One region of the Hydrogenophaga sp. PAMC20947 genome, then DNA from elsewhere that is predicted to be linked to it. Evidence: predicted binding sites of a transcription regulator. Region 1 holds the regulator's gene; the other holds the start of a gene.
The links. Region 1 encodes sigma-54, which starts transcription at its own class of promoters, with help from an activator protein. Its sites were predicted from a motif close to TGGCANGNAANCTGCTTT; they were not measured.
Positions count from the first base shown of each region.

Region 2: the regulator sigma-54 is predicted to act here: its motif matches at 2,932-2,949, upstream of glnK (P-II family nitrogen regulator).

Region 1 is NZ_CP039252.1:3,459,865-3,465,643, reverse strand. Features, by position in the region: gene argS (arginine--tRNA ligase) at 1-759, shown strand, start outside; gene E5678_RS15815 (SPOR domain-containing protein) at 777-1,460, shown strand; gene E5678_RS15810 (thiol:disulfide interchange protein DsbA/DsbL) at 1,533-2,174, shown strand; gene lptA (lipopolysaccharide transport periplasmic protein LptA) at 2,339-2,980, shown strand; gene lptB (LPS export ABC transporter ATP-binding protein) at 3,019-3,768, shown strand; gene rpoN (RNA polymerase factor sigma-54) at 3,907-5,556, shown strand; gene E5678_RS15790 (THUMP domain-containing protein) at 5,778-5,779, shown strand, end outside.
Region 2 is NZ_CP039252.1:3,614,629-3,620,407, reverse strand. Features, by position in the region: gene E5678_RS16565 (hypothetical protein) at 1-559, shown strand, start outside; gene E5678_RS16560 (YifB family Mg chelatase-like AAA ATPase) at 1,141-2,718, opposite strand; gene glnK (P-II family nitrogen regulator) at 3,098-3,436, shown strand; gene E5678_RS16550 (ammonium transporter) at 3,471-4,892, shown strand; gene E5678_RS16545 (hypothetical protein) at 5,095-5,367, shown strand; gene glcE (glycolate oxidase subunit GlcE) at 5,518-5,779, shown strand, end outside.

The DNA.
Region 1 (5,779 bases):
AAGTCCGACGGCTCGTTCACCTACTTCGTGCCCGATGTGGCCTACCACATCGCCAAGTGGGAACGGGGCTTCACCAAGGTCATCAACATCCAGGGCACCGACCACCACGGCACGATTGCGCGGGTGCGCGCCGGATTGCAGGCTGCCAACGTGGGCATTCCGCAAGGTTATCCCGACTATGTGCTCCACACCATGGTGCGCGTGGTCAAGGGTGGTGAAGAGGTGAAAATCTCCAAGCGGGCCGGCAGCTACGTGACCTTGCGCGATCTGATCGAGTGGACCAGCAAAGACGCTGTGCGGTTTTTCTTGCTCAGCCGAAAACCCGACACCGAGTACACGTTTGATGTTGATCTGGCGGTGCAAAAGAACAACGACAACCCGGTCTATTACGTGCAGTACGCCCATGCACGCATCTGTTCGGTGCTCGCCGCGTGGCGCGACAAAGACGGGGGCGATGCCGCCTCACTCAAGGAAGCAGACCTGTCCGCATTGGACAGTCCGGTCGCGCAGGCCTTGATGCTGTTGCTGGCCAAGTACCCGGCCATGCTCGCCGACGCCGCCCGCGATTTCGCCCCCCACGATGTCACCTTCTACCTGCGTGAGCTCGCAGCGAGCTACCACAGCTACTACGATGCCGAGCGCATTCTGGTGGACGATGAAGCGGTGAAGCGGGCGCGCCTGGCCCTGGTCAGTGCCACCGCGCAGGTGTTGCACAATGGCCTGGCGGTTCTGGGCGTGAGTGCCCCGACCAAGATGTGAGAACCAACGTCCCTACTATGAAACAACTCTCTGCGCCCTTGCGCGCCCAGGTGGGCGGCACTTTGATCGGTCTGGTGATCGGTCTGCTGGTGGGCTTGGGCATTGCCCTGGCTGTTGCCGTTTATGTGACACGCGTCCCCGTGCCTTTTGTGGACCGCGGCGTTTCCAGGTCGCCTGCGAAAGACGTTGAAGAAGCCGAGCGCAACAAGGGCTGGAACCCCAACGCTGGGTTGTCGAGTCAGCAGTCTCCTCTGCCTGCGACCGAAGGCGCTGCGCCTGGTGCAGAGGGAGCGCCTGCTGTTGAGGCGCCCTCGGGCTCGGGCCTCGATGGTGATCCTCTGGGGGATCTGTTGAGGGACAAACTCGGTGATACCCCGGCTGTGCCCGCGGCGGCACCGGCTAGCCCTGGCGCCGCCTCCTCGCCGGCTGCGCCGGCAAAGGCGGCCAGCGCAGCCACGGGCGATGCAGCCATCTACTTTGTACAGGCTGGGGCGTTTCGCGCGCCTGACGACGCACAAGCCCAGCGTGCCCGCCTGGCCATGTTGGGGATGGCGGCCGAAATCACCGAGCGCGAACAATCGGGCCGCACGGTGTACCGCGTGCGGATCGGTCCCTTCAACCAAAAGCCGCTGGCCGAAGCCACGCGGGTCCAGCTCGAGGCCAACAGCGTGGATGCGGCGCTGGTGCGCATCCAGCGCTGAGAACGCCGCCCAGGCGCGGAACTTTCAACCCCTCTCTCTGCTCAAGCAGGCAACTACCAGGAGATCGAACCCATGCAACGCCGAGATTTTTCACGCTCCCTGTTCGCCACAGGCACCATTGCCGCAGTTGGCGCACTGAGCCTCACCCCCGCCCTGGCACAGCGCGTTGCCTTCAAGGAAGGCAGCGACTACACCCGCCTGGCCAAGGCCGCTGCGGTCTCCACGCCTGCCGGTAAGGTGGAAGTGGTGGAGTTTTTCTCCTATTCCTGTATCCATTGCTTCCGCTTTGAGCCGCTCATGACCGAATGGAGCAAGTCGTTGCCCGCTGACGTGGTTTTGCGCCGCATGCCAGTGGCTTTCAGCCCGGCCTTCGGCCCCATGCAGCGTTTCTATTTCTCGCTGGAGTCCATGGGGCTGGTTGAAAAGCTGCACGAAAAAGTGTTCAAGGCTTTCCACGAAGAGCGCCAGCAACTCACCTCGCCTGAAACCATCGTGGCATGGGTGGAGAAGCAGGGCGTGGACAAGGCGCAATTTCTGTCTTTCTTCAACGGCAGCGCAATCGAAAAAGCCAAAGCAGCGACCCAGCTACAGGACGCCTATCAGGTGGAAGGCACGCCTGCTCTGGGCGTGGCCGGCCAGTTCTACATTGGCGGCCAGGGCCCCAAGACGCTGCTCATCGCAGACTCGCTGATTGCACAGGCCCGCAAAGGCTGACGCCTCGATCCCAGCAGTGCCCTTCCGGACCTGAACCGAAACACAACCCGCTGCCAGCGGGTTGTGTTATTTCCGGTCGGCGCCGTTCCTGCGTGCCAGCCGCCACGACGGGCCATGCACCGCTACAATGAAAGCGAATGCAAGATTTGTGCCCCACTAAAGCCATGCCCCAACACCACCTTCGCTCTCCCCGGACTCCCCGTTTCCTGGCCGCAATCGCGGGTTTGATGTTGACGGTCGGCGTTGCCCACGCTGAGCTGGCCGACAAGGACAAGCCCATGAACATCGAGGCCGACTCTCTGCGTTACGACGACGCGACCCTGACCAGTGTGTTCACCGGCAAGGTCGTGATCACCAAGGGCACGATCATCATGCGCGGCAACAAAATGGATGTGCGCCAAGACACCCAGGGCAACCAGTTTGGGTTGTTGCTGGGCGAGCCCGGGTTTTTTCGCCAGAAGCGCGAAGGGCTGGACGAATGGGTCGAAGGAGAGGCCGACCGCATCGAATACGACAGCAAGGCCCAGACGGTGGTGCTCACGGGCAACGCTGCGTTGCGCCGCTACCGCGGCACTGCCATCAATGACGAGAATCTGGGCAACCAGATCACCTACAACAGCGTGTCTGAAGTGTTCACGGTCAAAGGGGGCGCGGCCAGCAGCACGCCGGCCAACCCGTCGGGCCGTGTGCGCGCCATGCTGACGCCGATTCCCGATGCCGTACGCAATGCACCGGCACCGGCGCCCGCCAATTCTGAACCCGCCAAGTTGCGACCCAGCTCCAAAATCAACGAGAAACGCAAGTGAACGTAGCGGAGATCCCCTCTGCGGGGGGACTGGAGTCGATGGCGGTGCGCAGTCGTCTGGAAGTGCGCAGCTTGAAAAAGGCCTATGGCAGCCGGCAGGTCGTCAAGAACGTGTCCCTGTCGGTCGGCAAAGGTGAGGTTGTGGGGCTTCTGGGCCCCAACGGGGCGGGCAAGACCACTTCGTTTTACATGATCGTGGGTTTGCTAAGGGCCGATGGTGGTGAGATCTTGCTCGACGAACAGCGCATCGAAGAGCTGCCCATTCACCGCCGGGCGCGCTTGGGCTTGGGCTACCTTCCCCAGGAATCCTCCATCTTTCGCAAGCTCACTGTGGCGCAAAACGTGCGCGCCGTGCTGGAGTTGCAGCGCAACCCGGCCGGTCAGCCGCTGAGCGAACCCGAAATTGACCAACGTCTGGACGAACTGCTCAAGGACTTGCGCGTGGAGCACTTGCGCAACTCGCCTGCGCCATCCCTGTCGGGCGGTGAGCGCCGTCGAGTGGAAATCGCGCGGGCTCTGGCTTCGCGCCCTCGGTTCATCCTGTTGGACGAACCCTTTGCCGGTATCGATCCGATCGCAGTGCTCGAAATCCAGCACATCATCAGTTTTCTCAAATCCAGAGGCATCGGGGTGCTCATCACCGATCACAACGTGCGTGAGACGCTGGGTATTTGTGACCACGCTTACATCATCAGCGATGGTCATGTCCTGGCGAGTGGCACCAGTGAAGAGATCGTGGAAAACGCCGATGTTCGCCGGGTATACCTCGGCGAGAACTTCCGCATGTGATGGTGGCCAATCCGTTGTTCCATGCTGCTGTGGTTCGGTGCTCCCTGATGGGAATGAGCGAGGCTTTGGGCGAACCTGCTGGTGGCTCCAGCGTGACGTTCCGCTCCAGCGTTTTGACGTGTCGCTAGGCGCCTTGGCATGAAGCAAGGTTTGTCGCTGCGCGTTTCGCAGCATCTCGCGCTCACGCCACAGCTGCAGCAGTCGATCCGCTTGCTGCAGCTCTCTACCCTTGAAATGGCGCAGGAAGTCGAGCAGATGCTCGATGAAAACCCGTTTCTCGATCGTGCGGATGAAACCGCTGACCGCGAAGATTTTGGGCTTGATCACAGCGATGTCCCGGTCAGCGCAGGAGAGCAAATTGCCGAAGCGGCGGCGGCTCCCGAGGGCGAATCTGTTGCCCCCGATTCAGAGTTGCCCTTCAGCCAAGGCACATCGTCGACAGCCAGTGAGCCCAGTGAGAGTGCGGCTGGGGAAGCCGCCGAGCGCAAGGCCGATGGAGACGGGGCGTTGGAAGAAAATTGGGACGGCGACGGCTCCGTGGAAATGGCGCCCGACGACGGCGAGTGGGGCGGTGATGCGCCCGCGCGCAACAGTGGCTCTTCCGGGGGTGACGACGAAACGGCAACGGCGGCTGATCTGGCCCGAGCGCCGGTCAGCCTGCAAGATCACCTCCATGAGCAGGCCCGCTGTTTGCGCCTGAGCGAAACCGATCAGGCCGCACTGTATTTCCTGATCGAGTCGCTCAACGACGATGGTTATCTCGATGACGACTGGACAGAATTGGCGTTGGCCTTTTGGCGGCTGCTGCACGGGCGCGAAGCTGCATCGCCCAGTATTGCGGCGATTGAAGTCGCGGAAGAGCAGCTGCGCATGGCGCTGGGCTGGCTGCACAACATGGAGCCCATCGGCGTGGGTGCGCGGGATCTCGGCGAGTGTTTGCGTCTGCAGATCGAAGACTTGCGCAACACGCCGGTTGCCCAGGCTGCGCTGGTGATTTGCCGACAACCGCTGGAGTTGCTCGCCAAGCGCGATGTGAAGCGCTTGTGTGCGTTGTGTGGGCTGGACGATGAGACGGTGCGCGCAGCGCTTGGCCTGATCATCGGGCTGGAGCCCAAGCCGGGACGGCGGTTTGTGGATGTGGAGCGCAATGTCGTTGTGCCCGATGTCCTGGTCACGCACGCCGGGCGTGGCTTCAAGGTGCAGCTCAACCCCGACGTCATGCCGCGGTTGAGGGTGCACGATGTATACGCCAACGCCCTGCGTCAGAACCGGGGTGGGAAAGGGGGTGGCGGCGAAGCAGGCCATGCCGCCATGCAGCAGCGTTTGCAGGAGGCGCGCTGGTTCATCAAGAATATCCAGCAGCGGTTCGACACCATCCTGCGCGTGTCCTCGGCCATTGTCGAACGGCAGCGCAATTTTTTCATGCATGGCGAGCTCGCCATGCGGCCGCTGGTGTTGCGCGAAATCGCCGACGAGCTGGGCTTGCACGAGTCCACCATCAGCCGTGTGACCACCGCCAAGTACATGGCCACGCCGTTCGGCACCTACGAACTCAAGTACTTTTTTGGCTCATCGCTGGGCACGGAGACTGGCGGCAACGCATCGAGCACAGCGGTGCGCGCCTTGCTCAAACAGCTCATTGCCGCTGAAAACGCGTCAAAACCATTGTCAGACAACCAGCTTTCCGAACTGCTCAAAGCGCAGGGTATTGAGTGTGCCCGCCGTACTGTGGCCAAATACCGGGAAGCGTTGCGCATCGCGCCCGCCAATTTGCGAAAAACCTTGTAGCCCTCCTGCACCGCTTCGCCCCTTCCCCCTGATGGGGGCTGCACCTGCGGCCTGGTGAAGCCAGTTCTGTGGTGTGTTCAGGGTGCAGGCCCCCTGTGTCCCTGCGCGCGGGGATTGCACCAACCGGCCTGCCAGATCCAGTTCCGTGGTGTGCACTGGAAGGAATGACGGCTGTTAGCGCGGTGGCTTTTGTGGCCGCAACCATTTTTGGAAAAAGATTCAT
Region 2 (5,779 bases), 150 kb from region 1:
CAGCTCTGCCTCACCATCGGAGCCCGTGGCTGAGGGGGCACGCCCATCACCCGATTCGATCGCCCAGCCGTCGGTTCAAGCCCCTGTGGTGGAGCCTCTCCCTGTTGCCTCGGCCTTGGCCGTGGAGCCTGTCCCGCCAGAATCAGACTCCGCGCCAGCGGTGAACCAGTTGAACCAGGCTGTGGATGAAGTCCGGGCGCGAGACGAGCGCAAAGAGGCCGATCGCGTGGCCGCGCTGGCCCGCACCCGTGCCGCCCGCATCGCCGAGCGCCAGCGCGTGCAGGAAGCCCGCACGTTGGCCGCCAAAGAAGCCGCGGTTGCCGCCACCGCGGTTCCACCACCTGCACCCGTTGCAGTGGCCCCGGTTCAGCCACCACCAGTCCCCGCAGCGCCCAACCCGGTGAAAACGGTTGCGCAAACCTGTGCCACTGAAACCAATATGATTGCGCGCGATTTTTGCCGCATCGATGCCTGCCGGCAGCCGGCCAATGTGAACGATGCCATCTGTGTTTCGTATCGCAAGATGGACGCTGAGCGGCGGGCCCGCATGGCCAATTGACCGCGTTGGCCCTGCCGCTTTCCAGCCCCGAACAATTCCTGTGGGCCATGAACGGTGGGCTCACACGACCGCCCACACATACAGCAAGCCCGATACCGCCAGCCAGTACAAATCGATTTGCCATGTTGCACGGTACCGATCCATGGTGCGCAGACCACTGGAATGCCCTAGGGCCACAGCAAGCCTACAGTCCTGTTGAGGGGAAGTCTTGGCCGATGCTGGTTGGGGGCTCCGATATGCCCAGGGGATGAGGCCCAAGCTGTAGACAAGCATGCCCGGTGCTGTCGGCCGGGGGAAGTTGGCGACGATCAACCAGGGTGTTGCTTTTGAGAAGCATCTCACAGGAAGGTCGATTTATCCTGCAATGAACTGGACGCAGTTTGCGTCGCTTGCTGTCTTCTTTCCGGCCACCAACCTGCTCGCTGTCGGTGGGCGCGGGTTTGGGTATGTTGCATGCTGCGACCTTCGCAAGCGCTGAGTGTCAAAGCCAGAGCCATGCGGGCCAAGGGGACGTGGTGTGCTTGGGCATGCCCATGCTTTTCACGCTGCAAGGGCTTCCAGCCCGTTGATGGTGTTGTTGTTCATCCTTGCCGCAACGCCCGCCGGTACTGCACCGCTTCGGCCACATGCGCCACGATCACCTCGTCGAGCTTGGCCAGGTCGGCGATGGTGCGGGCCACGCGCAGGGTTCTGTGGGTGCTGCGGGCGCTCCAGCCCAGGCGGGCTGCCGTGGTGTTGAGAAACTTGAGGGAACTGGGATCGGCGTGGATGTGCTGGTCCAGCGCCTGGCCGCTCAGGGCCTGGTTGGTCTGGCCCTGGCGGGCGTGGGCGCGCTCTCGCGCGTCGACCACGCGCTCGCGCACGGCATCGGTGGATTCGCCGGCGGAGCCGTGCAGCAGATCGTCGGGGGGCAGGGCGGGCACTTCCACGTGCAGGTCGATGCGGTCGAGTAGCGGGCCGCTGAGCTTGCTCTGGTAGCGGTTGATCTGGTCGGGTGAGCAGCGGCAGGAGCGGGTGGGGTGGCCCAGAAAACCGCAGGGGCAGGGGTTCATGGCGGCGATGAGCTGGAAGCGGGCGGGAAATTCGCTTTGCATGGCCGCGCGCGAGATGCGGATCTGGCCACTTTCCAGAGGCTCGCGCAGGGCTTCCAGGGCAGCGCGCGGAAACTCGGGCAATTCATCGAGGAACAAGACACCGTGGTGGGCCAGCGAGATTTCACCGGGGCGGGGTGGTGAGCCACCGCCGACCAGGGCCACGGCGCTGGCACTGTGGTGGGGCGCGCCGGTGGGGCGCTGGGCCCAGCGCTCCAGGCTGAAGCGGCCGGCCAGCGATGCCACAGCGGCCGATTCCAGGGCTTCGCCGGTGCTCATGGGCGGCAACAGGCCAGCGAATCGCTGGGCCAGCATGCTTTTGCCGGAGCCGGGCGGCCCGACCATCAACAGGCTGTGCCCGCCGGCCGCAGCGATCTCCAGCGCGCGCTTGGCCGCCACCTGGCCTTTGACATCGGCCAGGTCGGCGTATTGCGGCGGGTTGTTGGCGTGGGTGGGGGACACGCGCTGCCAGCCGCCGTTGTCTTCGATTTCGGGGCTGGTCATGGGGGCCGCTTCGCCCGGTTTGGCTTCGGGCAGGAACTGGGCCACCACGTCCAGCAGGTGTCTGGCCCGGTAGACCTGGGCCTCGGGCACCAGCGCAGCCTCTTCGGCGCTGCCGGGTGGGAGCACCAAACGGGTGCGTTCCAGGCTGGGGCCGCCCTTTTCGGCCGCGCGGTGCAGGGCCAGGCTCATGGCCAGCGAGCCGCGCACCGGCCGCAGATCACCGCCCAGCGAGAGCTCGCCCGCGAATTCCCAGCCTTGCATGCGAGCGTCGCTGATCTGGCCGCTGGCAGCCAGGATGCCCAGGGCAATCGGCAGGTCAAAACGGCCCGAATCCTTGGGCAAATCGGCCGGGGCGAGATTGACGGTGATACGCTTGTTGCTGGGGAAATCCAGACCCGCATTGGCAATGGCCGAGCGCACGCGCTCGCGCGCTTCTTTGACTTCGGTGTCGGCCAAGCCCACCAGCGTGAAGCTGGGCAGGCCATTGGCCAGGTGCACTTCGACCTGAACCGGGCGCGCTTCCAGCCCCAGCAGTGCACGGCTGTGCACCAATGACAAACCCATTTTGGTGTCCTCCCTGTTTTGGTGCGCGCCCTCGTTGCCTCAATGGGCGTCTGAAGAGCACGCGATTGGTGCGTTGATGCGGCCCGTGACAGCAGGCCCTTGGCAACCCCGTCGGCATGATGGCACAGCCAAGCGGTGGAACCGGTTTTGAGTACTTTTGTGGATGTTTTACGACAGCAGTCGGGACCCGCGTGCAGCCGACCACGCATGCCCTGGCACGGTCTGTGCTTGGAGTTGTAAGCGATTGAATCCAGATGGGGGCTTGAACCCCACCCTGGGTTCGCATCCCAGTGGTATCAGCCCTCATCGGCTGATACCGAACGAGTCAGTCGGCGTCGACCCCGGGTTCAGACGCCCAGCAGCAAAAGAGGAATACAGCATGAAAATGGTTTCAGCCGTCATCAAGCCGTTCAAGCTGGACGAAGTGCGTGAAGCGCTGTCCACTATGGGCGTGCAAGGCATCACCGTCACCGAAGTCAAAGGCTTCGGCCGCCAGAAAGGCCACACCGAGCTCTACCGCGGCGCGGAATACGTGGTCGACTTTCTGCCCAAAGTGAAGATAGAAGCCGCCGTGTCAGACGACCTGGTCGAGCGCGTGATCGAAGCGATCGAAGGCGCTGCACGCACCGGCAAGATCGGTGACGGCAAGATTTTCGTCACCGATCTGGAGCAAGTGGTTCGCATCCGCACCGGTGAAACCGGCAAAGAAGCGCTCTGATCGCCACCACCGAAACCCAAGAAAGACCACGGACATGAAAAAACTTGTTGCATCTCTACTGCTGGGCATGGGGCTGGCCCTGGGCGGCCTGAACGTCTCGGCTCAGACCACGACCGAAGCTCCTGCGACCATGGCAGCGCCGGCAGACACCTCTGCCGCACCGGCTGTCGAAGCGCCTGCGATGGCTGTTGAGGCGGTTGCCGTCGAAGCCGCTGCGCCGGCACCGACCGTCGATAAGGGCGATACCGCCTGGATGATGGTTTCCACCATTCTGGTCATCTTGATGGTGATCCCCGGCCTGGCGCTGTTCTACGGCGGCCTCGTTCGCAGCAAGAACATGCTGTCGGTGCTGATGCAGGTGATGGTGGTGTTCTCGCTGATCTCCGTGATGTGGGCCGTCTACGGCTACAGCCTGGCGTTCGGCGGTGAAGGCCTGATCATCGGCAACCTCAGCAAGGCCTTCTTGCTGGGCGTCACGCCCGCCTCGCTGGCCGACACCTTCACCGAAGGTGTGAAGATTCCCGAGTTCATCTTCATTGCTTTCCAGGCCACCTTTGCCGGTATCACCTGCGCCCTGATCGTGGGCTCGTTCGCCGAGCGCATGAAATTCAGCGCTGTGCTGCTGTTCTCGGTGATCTGGTTCACCTTCAGCTACCTGCCGATCGCCCACATGGTGTGGGGTGCTGGTGGTTACCTGCTCGACAAAGGTGCGCTGGACTTCGCCGGCGGTACCGTGGTGCACATCAACGCGGCCATGGCTGGCTTGGTGGGTGCTTACATGGTGGGCAAGCGCATCGGCTACGGCAAAGAATCCATGGCGCCTCACAGCCTGACGCTGACCATGGTGGGTGCTTCGCTGCTGTGGGTGGGCTGGTTCGGTTTCAACGCCGGCTCCAACCTGGAATCCAACGGTGGCGCAACGCTGGCCTTCATCAACACCTTGTTTGCCACCTCGGCTGCGGTGCTGGCCTGGTGCCTGGGTGAAGCCATGCACAAAGGCAAGGCCTCGATGCTGGGCGCTGCTTCGGGCGCAGTGGCCGGTCTGGTTGCCATCACCCCCGCTTGCGGTTCGGTGGGCCCCATGGGTGCCCTCATCATCGGCGCACTGGCTGGTTTCCTCTGCCTGTGGGGTGTGTCTGGCCTGAAGAAAATGCTGGGCGCTGACGACTCGCTGGACGTGTTCGGTGTGCACGGCGTGGGCGGTATCCTTGGTGCGCTGCTGACCGGTGTGTTCACGGCTCCCAGCCTGGGCGGCACCGGTGGTGACGACTTCTCCATCGCCAGCCAGGTCCTGATTCAGGCCGAAGGCGTGGTGATCACCATGGTGTGGTCGACGGTGGTGGCCTTTATTGCCTACAAAGTGGTCGACATGGTGGTGGGTCTGCGTGTTTCGGAAGAGTCCGAGCGCGAAGGTCTGGACATCACGTCCCACGGCGAAACGGCTTACAGCCGTTGATCTCCAGCGGCGCCTCGCGCGCCGCTGCCCAGATCTCCTTTTGATATTGACCCCGCGGTGCCGCAAGGCCCGCGGGGTCTTTTTCGTCTGGCGTTTGGCTGGCGTTCCCGGAATGCTGAGGGTGCGGTGAATGCATCACAGACTTGCACAGGCTTTGGGCAGAAGATGCAGCGATTCAAAAGAGTGCCTGGGAGGGGATGAAATGGACATGCTGTTTGTGCGGCGACGTGCTGGGGCCTTGCTGTTGGGCTGTGGGGTCGTCTTGGGTCTGGGGCCTGCCTGGGCGGCGAAAGCCCCCGTGAAGGCAGCGGTCAAGGCCGAGACCCGCACCAGGGCCGCGACCGAGCAACTGCCCAGTTCGGTCCGTTTCATTGACTCACCCTCCAGCGAGAAGCCGGCCGCGCGTGAGCGGCGCCTGAAGCGGGAGTGCAAAGGCCGGCCCAACGCGGGTATGTGCCTGGGCTACACCCGATAGGGTGGGGCCATCCCGGCTTTCGACGCCACGGACATGCCTTCGCGGGCTTGACGGTGGGAGCTTGTGCCTGTGATTGGGGTTGGTCGCATGGGGCACGCGCGTGGTGCATTTGCAGCGGCCTGTGCAAAAAATTCAACGCCGGAATCGGGCATGACCGCTACCATGGCCGGCATGAGTGCCACCAACCCCGAATCACCCGCCGCCCTGATCGATCAGGTTAAGGCTGGGACCGCCGCCCGTACCCCCTTGCGCATCGTGGGGGGCGACACCAAGGCCTTTTACGGCAACCCCACATCGGGTGAAGTGCTGTCCACGCAAGGCTGGCAGGGCATCGTGAGCCACGAGCCCACCGAGCTGGTGGTGACCGTGCGCGCCGGAACGCTGCTGTCCGATCTGGACGCCGTGCTGGCTG